One region of the Neobacillus sp. NPDC093182 genome, then DNA from elsewhere that is predicted to be linked to it. Evidence: riboswitches for the same ligand, from Rfam matches in the RefSeq annotation. Region 1 holds a riboswitch; the other holds the start of a gene.
The links. A riboswitch is a leader RNA that binds a small molecule or an ion and turns the genes downstream of it on or off. The one in region 1 is predicted to bind thiamine pyrophosphate.
Positions count from the first base shown of each region.

Region 1 (7,431 bases):
TTGATAAGTTAGAAAAGAAAGGGCTTGTGGAAAGACAGCCAAACCCTAATGATAGAAGGGCTTCTAATGTCGTCCTAACAGAAGAAGGAAGAGCACTATTTGATGAGATTTTCCCAAAACACGTTGCAACCATTTCTCAAAATTTATCATTTATCTCGAATGAGGAAAAAGAACAGCTAATTGATTTATTAAAGAGAATTGGAATTGGTGCACAAAATTTGGAAAAATAAATTTAAAAAGCTATATAGGAATATAAAAAGATTGTGAATGATTGAAACTAACGGGGCGTTGATCCAAGAAGGATTAACGCTTATTTTTGTTGAACTTTATTGAACACACGGGACAGTTTTGGAATTAAAAAGAAGAACTAATAAAAACAAATATAAAGTAAAACTTTTAATTGAGTTAAACGTCTAAACATCAAGTTAAAAAATGGGGGGGAAGAATTTGTCTGATATAAGGGATAAAGAGGTTTTAGAGTGGTACGAACAGTTCCACGAATCAATATTTAAATATATAAATATGGTGATTCAAGATTATCAATCAGCTGAGGATTTAAGACACGAAACCTTTTTAAAGGCTTACGTTAATTATGAATCATTTAGGGGAAATTCCAATCCTAAAACTTGGTTGTTCAGTATCGCTCACAATATAACTGTTGACTACATTAGGAAACGAAGGCCATTAACCATTTTACAAGATGTACTTCTGTTTAAAAAAGATCTTAAGCCATTGCCGGAAGAAATAGTAGAGATCAAAGAAAACTCTCAGGAACTGTATAATGCTTTAGCTAAACTTAAGGGTTCTTACAGAGAAGTAATAATACTTAGAAAGATAAAAGAGTTCTCTATCGAAGAAACCTCAATCATTTTGGGATGGTCTGAAAGTAAAGTAAAGTCAACACTGTTTAGAGCAATCCAAGCTTTAGAAAAAAAGTTATTGAAGGAGGGGGTTCTAAATGAAAAAATTGTCTGAGCATAGCATATTAGATAATGAGCTGAATAAATTGGATTCAAATATTATTTGGAAAAAAGCCAATAGCAATGAATTAAAGCAAAAACTCATTACTGACATAAATAAACAATCATATAGGGCTAAATTTAACAGATTTATTGGGCACTCAGTTAGGATTGGGGCATTAGCTGCGGTATTATTTATTGGTTTTATATTTATTAGCCAGAAGGTTAGCGATGTGTCTTTAATTAATGCGGGGAATAATAAAGAAGAAATAAATCAACCTGAGTTACCTATACAGAAAAAGGATGAAACAATTGTTTATACGGCAGAAGAACAGAATTTAATTGAAAGCTATAATGCGAGTAAAAACCTCACTTTAACTGAAGAAGCAACCATTTCTTTGGATTCAATTGCTTCTATTTTAACTAAAATTGGGGAACCGGAGATAATAGCAAAAAAGGAAAAAGGAAAAGTTCTGGTCAATTTATTATATGCTGGAGATAAAGGTCTATCTATCCAAACAAATATTAATGAGCAAGGTTCAGAAAGACTTGCATATGAATCGTTAATAAAAGAGTATCCTAAATATTTGCCGATAACGAGCATTCATAATCATTCAGCTATCCTTATTTATTCAGAAAATCAAAAAACCCATTTGTGTATGTTAACGGATAAATTCATTTATGAAATTTCTGGTAGTAAAAATGCTGAAGACCAAATTAAAATTGCCAAACTGATCAATATTAAGAATTCTGGGGAAGGTGATTATCCTGTAATAGTTAAAGAAAATTCCGAGATTGTCAAAAGCGGAGAAAAAAGCAACACTATTAAAATTGTAAAATTGGGTGGGCAAACTGTTATAAGTGCAACTGTTTCACGAGTTGGCGATAGTATGTTAGATGTCAAGAAACCACACGTTTCTTATAATCAAGAAAACCCAAACGAACTTCAAACTTTAGTTGATGCTATCCAAAGAGCAGAAAAAAGAGTTGGTGTTTTTGATCTGGAATCTCCTGATTATCTTTTTATATTGACCTTTGAAGACAAAACAATAACAAAATACTCACTATGGGTAGGAAATGATGGTGGGTCTATTATGAACGAAAACGATACTCATACATTGTATAAACTACCAAAAGAATTAATTGATGATATAAACTTAATCGTCAAATAAAAACAGTAAAAAAACAATCGGTAATGATTTTCTGCCGATTGTTTTTATTTTATACTTAAGCTAACGAGTGCATTACTGGAAAAACGGTAATGCCTTTTACTTGTTCTACCAACCTAGCAGTTTAGCACTGCGTTTGCTTATTTAACTAAGCAGGTAATTTACACAAGATAATGAATAATATTGGATATATATTTTTTTAGGGGGGGAGTTAATGTTATTCAGAGAAATAACACCGAATGATGCTGGAAGTTTAATAAATTTACTTAAGCAGGTTGAAAGTGAGTCCAAATTTATGCTCTTCGAACCAGGAGAAAGAAAAATGAGTGGAGAAGAGCAGGCAAAAAGAATAGAAGTAATGAGAAAATCGGACAATTCGACCATTTTTATCGCAGAAGAGGATGAACAATTAATTGGGTACCTTATTGCGATGGGCGGTAATGCCACAAGAAACAAACATTCTGTATATATTGTTATTGGAATTTTAGCTCAATGGCGAGGGCTTGGAATAGGAACAATACTATTTGAACAATTAGAGAAGTGGGCAAAAGAACACAATGTTCATCGTTTAGAATTAACCGTAGTAACTCAAAATCAAGCAGGATTACAGTTATATAAAAAAATGGGATTTGAAATTGAAGGAACAAAAAGACAATCGCTCTACATAGACGGCAAATTTGTTGATGAATTCTATATGTCTAAACTTTTATAAAAAAATCTACTTCAACTCCCTCAGTTTAATACGTATCTACAGGAATGCTAACGTGGTGCGTTGTCGAAGAAGGGCAATAACTTTTCTTGTTCCGCTAACTGTGCAGTTTAGTTCAACAAGAAAACAGGGATTATTAGGTATTTTGTCGAATTAGTTTCACTAACGATTAAATGAGGTGGACTATATTATGGAATTTATAATAGATAATGAATGTTTTAACAAAGCAATTTCAGATGTTAATAAAGCAGTATCTTTAAGGACACCTTTCCCTATTTTGTCAGGTATAAAGATAATTGCTAATAATAATTGCTTAATCCTTATCGGAAGCAACTCTGATATTGTTATTGAAAAAGTGATTCCTTTAACAATTGATGGAGTAAAAGTATTGCAAGTTTATGAGGCAGGTAGTGTTGTTATTTCTGCAAAATATTTAAGCGAAATTGTTAAGAAATTACCAGCTAAAGTTCATTTAAAAGTAAATGAAAAACAATTAGTTACTATTCAGTCCGATGAAATTGTAACTAATCTGTACGGATTTAATTCTGAAGAGTACCCAAAGCTTCCTGAAATTGACGAAACTATTTGCATTAAAATCCCCAGTATTGAATTAATAGAAATTATTAAACAAACTGCGTTTGCTGTCTCAAAGAGTGAGTCTAGACCTGCTCTGACAGGAGTAAATATGTCATTTAAAGATAACCACCTTTCGTGTGTTGCAACAAATTCCCATCGCTTAGCGTTAAGAGAGCTTGAAATAAAATCAAATATAAATGGTTCATTCATAGTTCCAAGTACAAGCCTAAATGAGCTAACCAAGTTAATAAATAATGATAGTGGTGTAATACATATATTTATTACGGAAAGCTATATGGTATTTAAATCAAATACTATCTCACTTTTTTCAAGGCTAATTGAAGGTAATTATCCTAATATTTCAGGATTATTGCCGAATAATTCAAAGACAATAATTACTCTCGATACAAATCAACTATTAAAAGGTATTGATAGAGCTTGTCTTTTGGCAAGTGAATGGAAAAATAACAATGTACACTTAGAAATCAAAGATGGTAAAAAAATAAGAATTTCCTCTAACTCATCAGAAATAGGGAAAATAGAAGAAACTCAAAACATTAAGGCGATTAACGGTGAAACCGATTTAAGTATTTCACTTGATGGCAATTTTTTAATGGATGCCTTAAAGGCAATAAAAGAAAAAGAGATAAGATTGAGTTTTAGTGGTTCAATGAGACCAGTATTAATAGAACCTATTGAAAATTCTTCTTATCTTCATCTAATTTCACCTGTGCGTTCATATTAAATAACCCATTCTTATTACACTAAGTGCAAGATTTAAAGGTACTGCTGCCATTCCTAAGCAGCTTTTTCTTGTTGAGCGAACGGGGCAGTTTAGTAAAAGAAGGATATATTATTGATCATTTAAACTATAGGGTGCTTTAGTCAAATAAGGTTTAGGTACTTCTAATAAAGAAACTCGCCAATTTTACTAAGGCGAGTACTGCTTTTTTATATACCCATGAAGATGTCAAAATGTCTACCATTTTGGCACTTATTTTCGAAAAGCACCTAAAATGAACCCATTAGACTGATTCTACAAGCTTTTATTTTTGAGTACTAAAGAAATAAATTCACCGTAACTATCTAGATGAAAATCTGCTTCGATGTTGCGATTTTGAAATGCAATGGTTTTAATCCCTAATTGTCTTGCTGGAAGTAAATCTAATTCCCGGTCACCCACCACCAAATCGATGTCATATTTTTCCAAGACAAATTCATAAGAAGAAGGGTGGGGTTTTCTGTGGAATCCTTGTTCCTCTACCGAAACAATCTCTTTAAAGTATTTTGTTAATCCATATTTATTAAGTAGATTTTCGGCAGATTCCCTGTCACGATGGGTCACAATAATATTGTTTTCAACGGCTGCTAAAACTTCTTCTAAATGTTCAAAAGGCTTACTGTCTTTAGAATATTTTATATCCAGTTGTTTATATTCGGCACGTCGGTCTTCATCAATCCCAAAATGTTTAAAGGCCGTTTTTGAATCGACTTTCAGCCATCGTAATACTTCATCACGATCAAGGTCACGCTGACTTAATTTAACAAAACCTTCGACCAGTGCCGGATATGTATCAAAAAGTGTTCCATCAAAATCCCATAATATGTTCATCTTTTATTCCCTCATTTCGAACTTTTTGTAAAATAACACTGAAAAATATTACTTTATCATTATCTTTTGCATAACACCAGTAATCATCTGGATGGATCAAAAAACTTTACATATCGAAAATTGTAGACTATTATAAGAAATAATTACATACGATGTTACCTACTAGGGGTGCCCCAATACGGGCTGAGAGAAAAACGTACGTTTTTTAACCCTTTGGACCTGATCTGGATGATACCAGCGTAGGAAAGTAGCCAAGTGAAATTACCTTTTTCTCTAACTATTAAGCCAGGTCCTATTATAACGGATCTGGCTTTTTTATGTTTAGAAGACTAATAGGTTAATGAATGAAGATGGGGGTGCTGTGATGAATCATCACGATGTAAGTTCTATTTTACAAAGGGTAAGAGATGAAAACCCGCTCGTACATAATATTACCAATGTAGTGGTCACCAATTTTACCGCAAATGGTCTTTTAGCACTTGGAGCTTCACCGGTGATGGCTTATGCTCCGGAAGAAGTGGCAGATATGGTGAGAATTTCACGTGCGCTAGTTCTAAATATCGGGACATTAAACAAGGACGTGGTCAGCTCGATGATCTTAGCTGGAAAAACAGCCAATGAGCTGGGAGTTCCGGTGATATTCGACCCCGTTGGTGCAGGAGCTACGCTGTTCCGTACGGAAATGGCACAAAAGATAATCGAAGAAGTGAAGGTATCTGTTATTCGCGGAAATGCTGCAGAAGTCGCCAATGTTCTAGGCGAAAAGTGGGAGATCAAGGGCGTGGATGGCGGTGCACATCAGGGAAGTAATGTCGAATTGGCTGTCACCGCGGCGCAAAAGCTGCATACCACTGTCGTGATTACCGGGAAAGACGATGTACTGACAGATGGGGAGACGACGTATTTGGTCTCCAATGGTCACCCTCTGTTAACAAAAGTGACAGGAACAGGCTGTCTGTTAACCTCTGTCATTGGAGCCTTTGCTGGAGTGGAAAAGGACTTACTGCTTGCTGGGTTGTCTGCGCTAACCTTTTATGGAATCGCAGCGGAAAAAGCATTCGAAAAAGCGGGTGATTTGGGACCTGGCAGCTTCCAAATTGAATTTTTAAATCAACTATCACACGTTTCTTCAGAGGATATTCAACAATTAGCGTCATTCAAACAAGTATAAGGAGTGTACATCATGAAAAAAGCATTAACGATTGCTGGGTCTGATAGCGGCGGCGGTGCAGGAATTCAGGCAGATTTAAAGACTTTTCAAGAGTTAGAGGTTTTCGGGATGTCAGCACTGACAGCCGTTACTGCCCAAAATACTTTGGGGGTTCAAGCTGTCTATCCGATGACTGCTGAGGCAGTTAGTAAACAAATACAATCGATTGGCGAAGATATGGGTGCAGACGCCGTTAAAACAGGAATGCTGTTTAATGCAGAAATCATTAAAGCTGTTTCTGAGCAAATAGAACACTACAACTGGCAAAATGTCGTGGTTGATCCCGTGATGATTGCAAAGGGCGGGGCGTCCCTGCTCCAATTGGAGGCCATTTCGGCATTGAAAAAGTATTTGTTACCACTGGCGATGGTGATTACACCTAATATTCCTGAAGCGGAAGTTTTAACAGGGATCTCGATTCGAACAGATGAAGATAAAGAGGAAGCGGCTAAATATCTTTATAATTTAGGAGTTAAACATGTGGTCGTAAAAGGCGGGCATGATGAAGACCGTAATGTGTCGGTAGATCTATTATATGATGGGATGGAATTTAAGACCTTTACGAGTAAAAGAATTCCTACAAAGAATACTCACGGAACAGGATGTACGTTTTCAGCGGCTGTTACCGCAGAACTAGCCAAAGGTTTAAGCGTTTATGAAGCTGTATCAAAAGCGAAGCATTTTATCCAGGCTGCCATAGAAGATCAGCTGCTGATTGGTCAAGGTCATGGACCAACCAATCATTGGGCATATCGAAAAAGAATGGTGGCGATGAGGTAGGTGACCAGCATGAATATTCGCAATAGTGATTCAATAAAAGAGGCATTGAAAGTTTACTTTATCATGGGCAGTCCCAACTGCAAGGACAATCCAGCGTGCGTGTTACAAGAAGCGATGGAAGGGGGAATTACCCTTTTTCAATTTCGCGAAAAAGGTACCGGAGCTTTAACAGGGAATGCAAAAGTTGAACTGGCCAAAGAACTTCAGCAAAAATGCAGAGAGCACCAGATACCTTTTATTGTGAATGACGATATCGATTTGGCTATTGCACTTAACGCGGACGGTGTTCATATCGGACAGGAAGATGAGCCGCCAGCGGAAGTCAGAAAGAAGATTGGCCATGATAAAATCATTGGAGTTTCTGTACATAGTTATGATGAGGCCATTACCGCGTTGGAGGGAGGAGCCGATTACTT
Region 1 covers NZ_JBIVOI010000010.1:89,066-96,496, reverse strand. Annotated here, with positions in the region: gene ACIQAA_RS18525 (MarR family winged helix-turn-helix transcriptional regulator) at 1-230, shown strand, start outside; gene ACIQAA_RS18520 (RNA polymerase sigma factor) at 448-975, shown strand; gene ACIQAA_RS18515 (YhfM domain-containing protein) at 959-2,131, shown strand; gene ACIQAA_RS18510 (GNAT family N-acetyltransferase) at 2,343-2,840, shown strand; gene dnaN (DNA polymerase III subunit beta) at 3,028-4,158, shown strand; gene ACIQAA_RS18500 (HAD-IA family hydrolase) at 4,450-5,025, opposite strand; TPP riboswitch at 5,180-5,288, shown strand; gene thiM (hydroxyethylthiazole kinase) at 5,390-6,196, shown strand; gene thiD (bifunctional hydroxymethylpyrimidine kinase/phosphomethylpyrimidine kinase) at 6,209-7,015, shown strand; gene thiE (thiamine phosphate synthase) at 7,025-7,431, shown strand, end outside.

Region 2 (7,431 bases), on a different contig from region 1:
ATATAAAACATTTACTTTATTACACTTGATACATGTTTCATAATATAGATTGATTTTAAAATGATGATCACAATTTTGTTGTATTTCTACTAAACGTTTTTCCAAAAAGGCAAGATGAATTTTCAACTGAGTAATTTCCTCTTCAATTTTTTGGATCTTCACCGAAATAGCCTCCCAAGAAAGTTATTGATAAATGTTACCCCCAGATTGTTTAAACTCTGTAGCTTTTTCCTTCATACCCTTTTCGATAGCTTCATTCGCCTCAAGCTTGTTTTCTTTCGCGTAATTACGAATATCTTGAGAAATTCTCATGCTGCAAAACTTCGGTCCACACATTGAACAGAAATGTGCCGTTTTTGCACCTTCTGCAGGTAACGTCTCATCATGATATTCCAAAGCTCGTTCAGGATCCAATGATAAATTAAACTGATCTCTCCAACGGAATTCAAAACGAGCTTTTGATAAGGCGTCATCTCTTTTGTGTGCACCTGGATGTCCTTTTGCTAAATCAGCAGCATGTGCAGCTATTTTATAAGTTATAACACCTTCACGTACATCATCTCGGTTTGGTAGACCTAAATGTTCTTTTGGTGTTACATAACAAAGCATAGCCGTACCAAACCAACCAATCATGGCTGCACCAATCGCGGATGTAATATGATCATAGCCAGGAGCTATGTCAGTTGTAAGTGGACCTAGAGTATAGAAAGGAGCTTCCTTACAAATCTCCAGTTGTTTGTCCATGTTTTCTTTTATAAGGTGCATAGGTACGTGTCCTGGACCTTCAACCATTACCTGTACATCATGCTCCCAAGCAATTTTTGTTAATTCTCCAAGAGTTTCTAATTCCGCAAATTGTGCTTCATCATTGGCATCCGCAATTGAACCAGGGCGTAGACCATCTCCTAAGGAGAATGAAACATCATAAGTTTTCATAATCTCACAGATTTCTTCAAAGTGAGTATATAAAAAGTTTTCTTTGTGGTGGTGAAGACACCATTGTGCCATAATAGATCCACCTCGAGATACAATACCTGTTAAACGCTTTGCTGTTAACGGAACATATCGCAAAAGAACACCAGCATGAATGGTGAAGTAATCCACGCCTTGCTCGGCTTGTTCAATTAAGGTATCACGATAAACCTCCCATGTTAGATCTTCGGCAACACCATTTACTTTTTCAAGCGCTTGGTAGATAGGAACGGTTCCTACAGGAACAGCCGAATTACGAATAATCCATTCCCTTGTGGTATGAATGTTTTTACCTGTTGATAGGTCCATAATATTATCAGCACCCCACCGTGTGGCCCATGTCATTTTTTCGACCTCTTCTTCGATGGATGATGAAACAGCAGAATTCCCAATATTTGCGTTGATTTTAACATGGAAATTACGTCCAATAATCATAGGCTCTGCCTCTGGATGATTGATATTAGAAGGAATAATTGCTCGCCCTTTTGCAACTTCTTCACGCACAAATTCAGGTTTCATATTTTCCCTTAATGCGATAAATTCCATCTCAGGAGTGATGATGCCCTTCCTTGCATAATGAAGCTGTGTGACGTTTCTTCCTTTTTTTGCACGTAATGGTTTACGCTTTAAACCCGGGAAAACATTATGATTAGCACGAGGATCTTTCTCATCCTTATATCCATTGTCTTCAGCCTTAATTTCTCTTCCTTCATATTCCTCAACATCTCCTCGTTCATGAATCCATGAGCTTCGAAGAGAAGGAAGACCTTTTGTAATATCAACTGAATAATCAGTATCCGTATATGGCCCACTTGTATCATAGACCCGAATTGGCGGATTTTCTTCTTCACCAAAGGTGCCTGTTGTCGGACTAAGTTCAATTTCACGCATTGGTACCTTGATATCGGGTCTTGAGCCTTCAACATAAACCTTTTTACTACCTGAAAAGCTAGACATGATGGAAATGCGTTTTTCGTTTAATGAAGTTGTTGACATAAAGTAAATCTCTCCCTGTTTTTAAAATTAAAGGTCGAGATCTAGAACAAAACGAGTGGATGAAAAGTAATGAAGTACATAAAAAAAGCCGAGTCCAAAAAGGATGGACCGGCTTTATATGTAGAAGTTTATTCAATACATGATGACTTTTTCTAACTTCCCCACGCTAGTATGATCTAGATCAGGTCCGAAGGGTCAAGAAACTTCAACGTGTTTCTCTCTCAGCCCACCTTATTGGACTCCCCTAGTTATTACTATTCAATTTGGTTTTAGTATACATGAGTCTTAAGTAAAATAAAAGGAACATTAAAAAAATAAAAAATATAAAAACCGTATCTACTTGGAAATAATATCCTCATCTGAGTATAGTAGGGTTAACCATACGCCAGGTTTTTTTTGCCAAAATATGCCTTAATGGCTATCCATTGATACGTGTAAAAGAAACATGTTAGAATGTACGAGGATGTAATGTTTTTTAATACATAGGAGGTTTTAAGACATGGTACAACCTTATAAGCATGAACCATTCACAGATTTTACAATTGAAGAAAACCGTCAGGCCTATCTTAACGGGATAAAGACAGTTGAGAGTTATTTAGGCAAAGATTACCCACTTGTAATCGGCGGAGAAAAAATTACAACAGAAGATAAAATCGTTTCTTATAATCCCTCAAATAAAGAAGAAATAATTGGAACCGTTTCAAAAGCTAGCAGAGATCTTGCGGAACAAGCAATGCAGGCAGCCGTTGAAGCGTTCAAAACTTGGAAAAAAGTGAAAGCAGAAGTACGTGCAGATGTATTATTTAAAGCAGCGACCATTATTCGCCGCCGTAAGCACGAGTTCTCTGCCCTTTTAACAAAGGAAGCAGGTAAACCATGGAAGGAAGCGGATGCAGATACTGCAGAAGCAATTGACTTTCTTGAATATTATGGCCGCCAAATGCTGGAACTTAAAGATGGTGTTCCCGTTAATAGCCGTCCAAACGAATTTAACCGTTATAACTATATTCCACTAGGTGTGGGAATCATCATCTCACCTTGGAATTTCCCATTAGCAATTATGGCTGGTACAACAGTAGCAGCGATTGTTACAGGTAATACCGTTTTATTAAAACCAGCTTCTACCACTCCAATTGTTGCAGCGAAATTCGTTGAAGTAATGGAAGAAGCAGGTCTGCCTAAAGGTGTATTAAACTTCGTACCAGGAAGCGGTGCTGAAGTGGGCGACTACTTAGTAGACCATAAAGATACTCGTTTCATCAGCTTCACAGGTTCACGCGACGTTGGACTTCGTATTTTCGAACGCTCTTCTAAAGTGAATCCAGGTCAAGTTTGGATGAAGCGTTTGATTGCTGAAATGGGCGGTAAAGATACGATTGTGGTTGACTCCGAAGCAGATTTAGAGCTGGCTGCACAATCAATCGTTGCAGGCGCATTTGGCTTCTCTGGTCAAAAATGTTCAGCATGTTCTCGTGCGGTAATCGTTGAGGATGTTTATGATACGGTTTTAAACCGTGTTGTTGAATTAACCAACCAATTAACTGTAGGTGACCCAACTGAGCAAGGAACTTTCATGGGACCAGTTACCGACAACAATGCTTTCAAGAAAATCATGGAATATGTTGAAATCGGCAAGCAAGAAGGAAGACTAATGACTGGCGGAGAAGGAGACAATTCAAAAGGCTATTTCATTCAACCGACTGTAATTGCAGACCTTTCTCCAGGTGCACGCATCATGCAGGAAGAGATTTTTGGTCCAGTAGTTGGTTTTACGAAGGCGAAGGATTTTACGGAAGCCATTGAAATTGCGAACAATACCGAGTATGGCTTAACAGGTGCGGTTATCACCACTAATCGTGAACACTTAGAGCAGGCTCGTGAAGACTTCCATGTTGGTAACCTATATTTCAACCGTTCATGTACGGGAGCAATTGTTGGCTATCAGCCGTTCGGCGGTTTCAACATGTCTGGAACGGACTCCAAAGCAGGCGGTCCTGACTACCTCTTGCTGCACATGCAAGCAAAGACTACATCTGAAATGTATTAATATCCAATTTTTCAAGCCCAATTCATATGAATTGGGCTTTTTTGATAGTGAAGTACTTGAACGAATGATAAAAGGTTTGTATTAATTGATGGATCAAATCAATTATGGCTGCATTATTTCCTCTTCATCTGCAATTAAAGGTGACGCGTATTCATTAATAAAAAGTATGTAGACCGGAAACAGAAGGCTAGACCCAAATATCAAAAGACTAAATCTTGGAAAAAGTGTAACTCCTGAACTAAGAGGAACTAAAACAGTGAAACAAGATAATAAAAGAATGAAATACGGTACCCACAGAATGAGTAACCAATAGCTGTTTTTTCTACCTAACTTCCATTTTTTTGTTAAGTAAATAAATAGTATTGTTGAAAGTAGAAGTCCAAGTACATTAATAACAGCAACAAGAATGTAAATATTATCCCATCTCCAGCCAGTTAAACTACTTATACGCGTTACATTTATTATGAGTTCAATTGCTATAAACAAAGCTAAAGCGTATAAGGCGCTAATAGTATTTATTTTTATGAAAAACTTCATCATAACCTCCGTAATTAAGAAACAGCATTGAACAACTCCGTGAAAAGTTCATTATTCAATTATACACCTTCTTAACAGAAATTCCTTTTTTATGACACTAGACTATTTACCATTTACTGGCTGATATCGGACCGATCTATTTTAATTTGACGGACGTTAACCAATGTTAACGTCCGACAACCAAGGTTATATTTTATAAAAATCTGCAATTGTAAAAGCGTTAGATATAATCATACATAGAAATTCGCTGGACTTTATTATTCTCATACATTTTTTCAACCACTTCTTGGTGGATAGCTTCTTCAATACTTATCTTTCGTTTTTCGACCATAATGGTAAAGAACAAAATATTGACGGTCATTGAAATCCCTCCTCTAATTAACCAATTATTAATGATAATTTCTCCCTAAACTTTTATAGGTATAGTATATATAGTGTGTGAACGAAAGAAATCGTGACTATGGAGTATTGTTTATTACTGCTTTAGTCTGATATATTTCTTCAAGTTTTGATGTATATAAACCTAGAATAGTCAGAGTCATTTACAACTCCCCCTTCAAAATATCTCTTTGATCTATAAACGTTTTGAATGCTGATCAAAGATACGGGGCAATAAATTAAATTGTTGTAAACAATGGTGCAGGTTCGTTGCACAAGTGTATTAATTAAATCGTTTAAGCAAAAAAGCATTTCCCTGTGTGACAGAGAAGTGCTTTTTCCGTATCTAAACTGAAATGAAAAATCATTTAACAATAATTTTATTATAATAATCGACATTTATTTATTGTAAAACAATAAATTATGTGTTAAAGTCAAATCGAGAATAAATAGGTAAGGTGCTATTTATAAAACAAGGTTCACCGATTCATATAAAATAGTTGTTTTGCTTTTGGGACTTCCTATCCTTGCTAAGTGAATCTCAAAAGTGATGAAGTAATTCATGGAGTAAAGATATTTTACATGGTGAACGAAAGGACGAAATGTCCAAATCTATCATTAACGGAGGAAAATATGAGTAACGAACCTATCATCAGCTTGAGTCATGTGACCAAACGGATTGGCCGAACTACCATCATCGACGATCTTACATTTGACGTACCGCAAGGCGAAATTTTCGGTTTTCTTGGTCCGAATGGGGCCGGTAAAACAACAACTATCCGCATGATCGTAGGTCTGATGTCAATCACGAAGGGCCAGATTGTGATTAAGGGTAAAAATATCAAAACTGAATTCGAGCAAGCAATCCGCCACGTCGGCGCTATCGTGGAAAGTCCAGAAATGTACAAGTATTTGAGCGGGTACCAAAACCTCGTTCACTACGCCCGAATGGTGCCTGGGGTAACCAAGGAACGGATTGACGAAGTGGTATCGCTAGTCAAGCTAGAAAACCGAATCCATGACAAAGTCAAAAAATACTCACTCGGCATGCGCCAGCGTCTCGGAGTCGCTCAAGCCCTGCTGCATCGGCCGTCCCTGCTCATTCTGGACGAACCGACAAACGGTCTTGACCCGGCTGGGATTCGTGAGCTGCGCGATTATTTGCGGCATTTAACCCGTACAGAAGGAATCAGCGTAGTCGTCTCCAGCCATCTGTTGTCCGAAATGGAGCTTATGTGCGACCGGGTCGCCATCCTCCAGCAGGGCAAGCTGATTGAGGTAATGCCGGTTCAGAGTTTTACCCGGAGAGAAGATCAAATTCAAACGTATCATATTCAAGCACAGGCGCCGGAACAGGCGTTGCTGACCATAAGACAGATGGAAGGTGTCCAGGATGTCAAACTGGTTGAGGATGGACTCTTCGAAGTTACTACTGAGCGAGAGCGCATCCCGGACATTCTAGCAGGGCTGATGAAGAACAATATTCGTATCTATGGCGTCCAAATGGTTAGCCAGTCTCTAGAAGAACGATTCTTGGAAATTACGGGAGGTAGACAAATTGGTTAATCTAGTACTCAATGAAAATATGAAGATTTACCGACGGGTGCGAACGTGGATCCTGGTCGGACTTATGGCCGCTTTTGTGCTTTTTGTTAATTTCATTGAATGGCATTCCGATGGAAAAAAGGCGGAAGGCGAAGGCTGGCGGGCAGCACTGCAGCAGGAGAATCAGCAATATAGCGAAATTCTGAAGCAGCCTAAGCTGGGTGAAGATGATCGAATGTTCTACGAGCAGCAGATTGCACTCAATGACTATCACTTGGAACAGAATATTCGCTCGACCGACGGCACCATGTGGGATGGCGTGAACGGTTCGGCCAATCTGATGATCGTGATTACTATTTTCACCATTATCATTGCGGGAGACAGCTTGGCGGGAGAATTTTCGTCCGGAACGATCAAGCTTCTGCTCATCAGGCCTGCTAGCAGGGTCAAGATTCTTGTCTCTAAGTATATCTCTTTTCTGTTGTTCGGCATGCTGTTGTTACTCACTCTGTTTGTCATTTCCGTCGTGATGAATGGAATCTTATACGGCTTTGGATACATGGATCTCCCATTAATTAGCATGACTGCGGAGGGGGAAATCGTCGAAAGGAATATGGTCCTCAATTTGTGGAAAACGTATATGCTTAACGGTGTATCTACGGTCATGTACGTAACGATGGCCTTTACGATTTCGTCCGCCTTCCGAAGCAGCGCGATGGCCATCGGGTTTTCCATCGGCGCCTTGTTTGCGGGTAATATTGTTTTGGAGGCACTGCAGCGGTTTGATTGGAGTAAGTACCTGTTGTTCGCCAACACGGATCTTACCCAGTACCTGAACGGACATCCTTTCCAAGAGGGAATGACATTGTCCTTTTCCATCGGAGTGCTCGCTGTCTATTTTCTCGTGTTCAATCTGATATCCTGGCTCCTTTTTACACGCAGAGACGTGGCGGCCT
Region 2 covers NZ_JBIVOI010000024.1:28,983-36,413, reverse strand. Annotated here, with positions in the region: gene thiC (phosphomethylpyrimidine synthase ThiC) at 184-1,968, opposite strand; TPP riboswitch at 2,110-2,224, opposite strand; gene pruA (L-glutamate gamma-semialdehyde dehydrogenase) at 2,468-4,015, shown strand; gene ACIQAA_RS29650 (YrzI family small protein) at 4,773-4,913, opposite strand; gene ACIQAA_RS29645 (ABC transporter ATP-binding protein) at 5,564-6,496, shown strand; gene ACIQAA_RS29640 (ABC transporter permease) at 6,489-7,431, shown strand, end outside.
Region 2: linked by a shared signal. The riboswitch ahead of thiC (phosphomethylpyrimidine synthase ThiC) and the one ahead of thiM (hydroxyethylthiazole kinase) in region 1 are both predicted to bind thiamine pyrophosphate.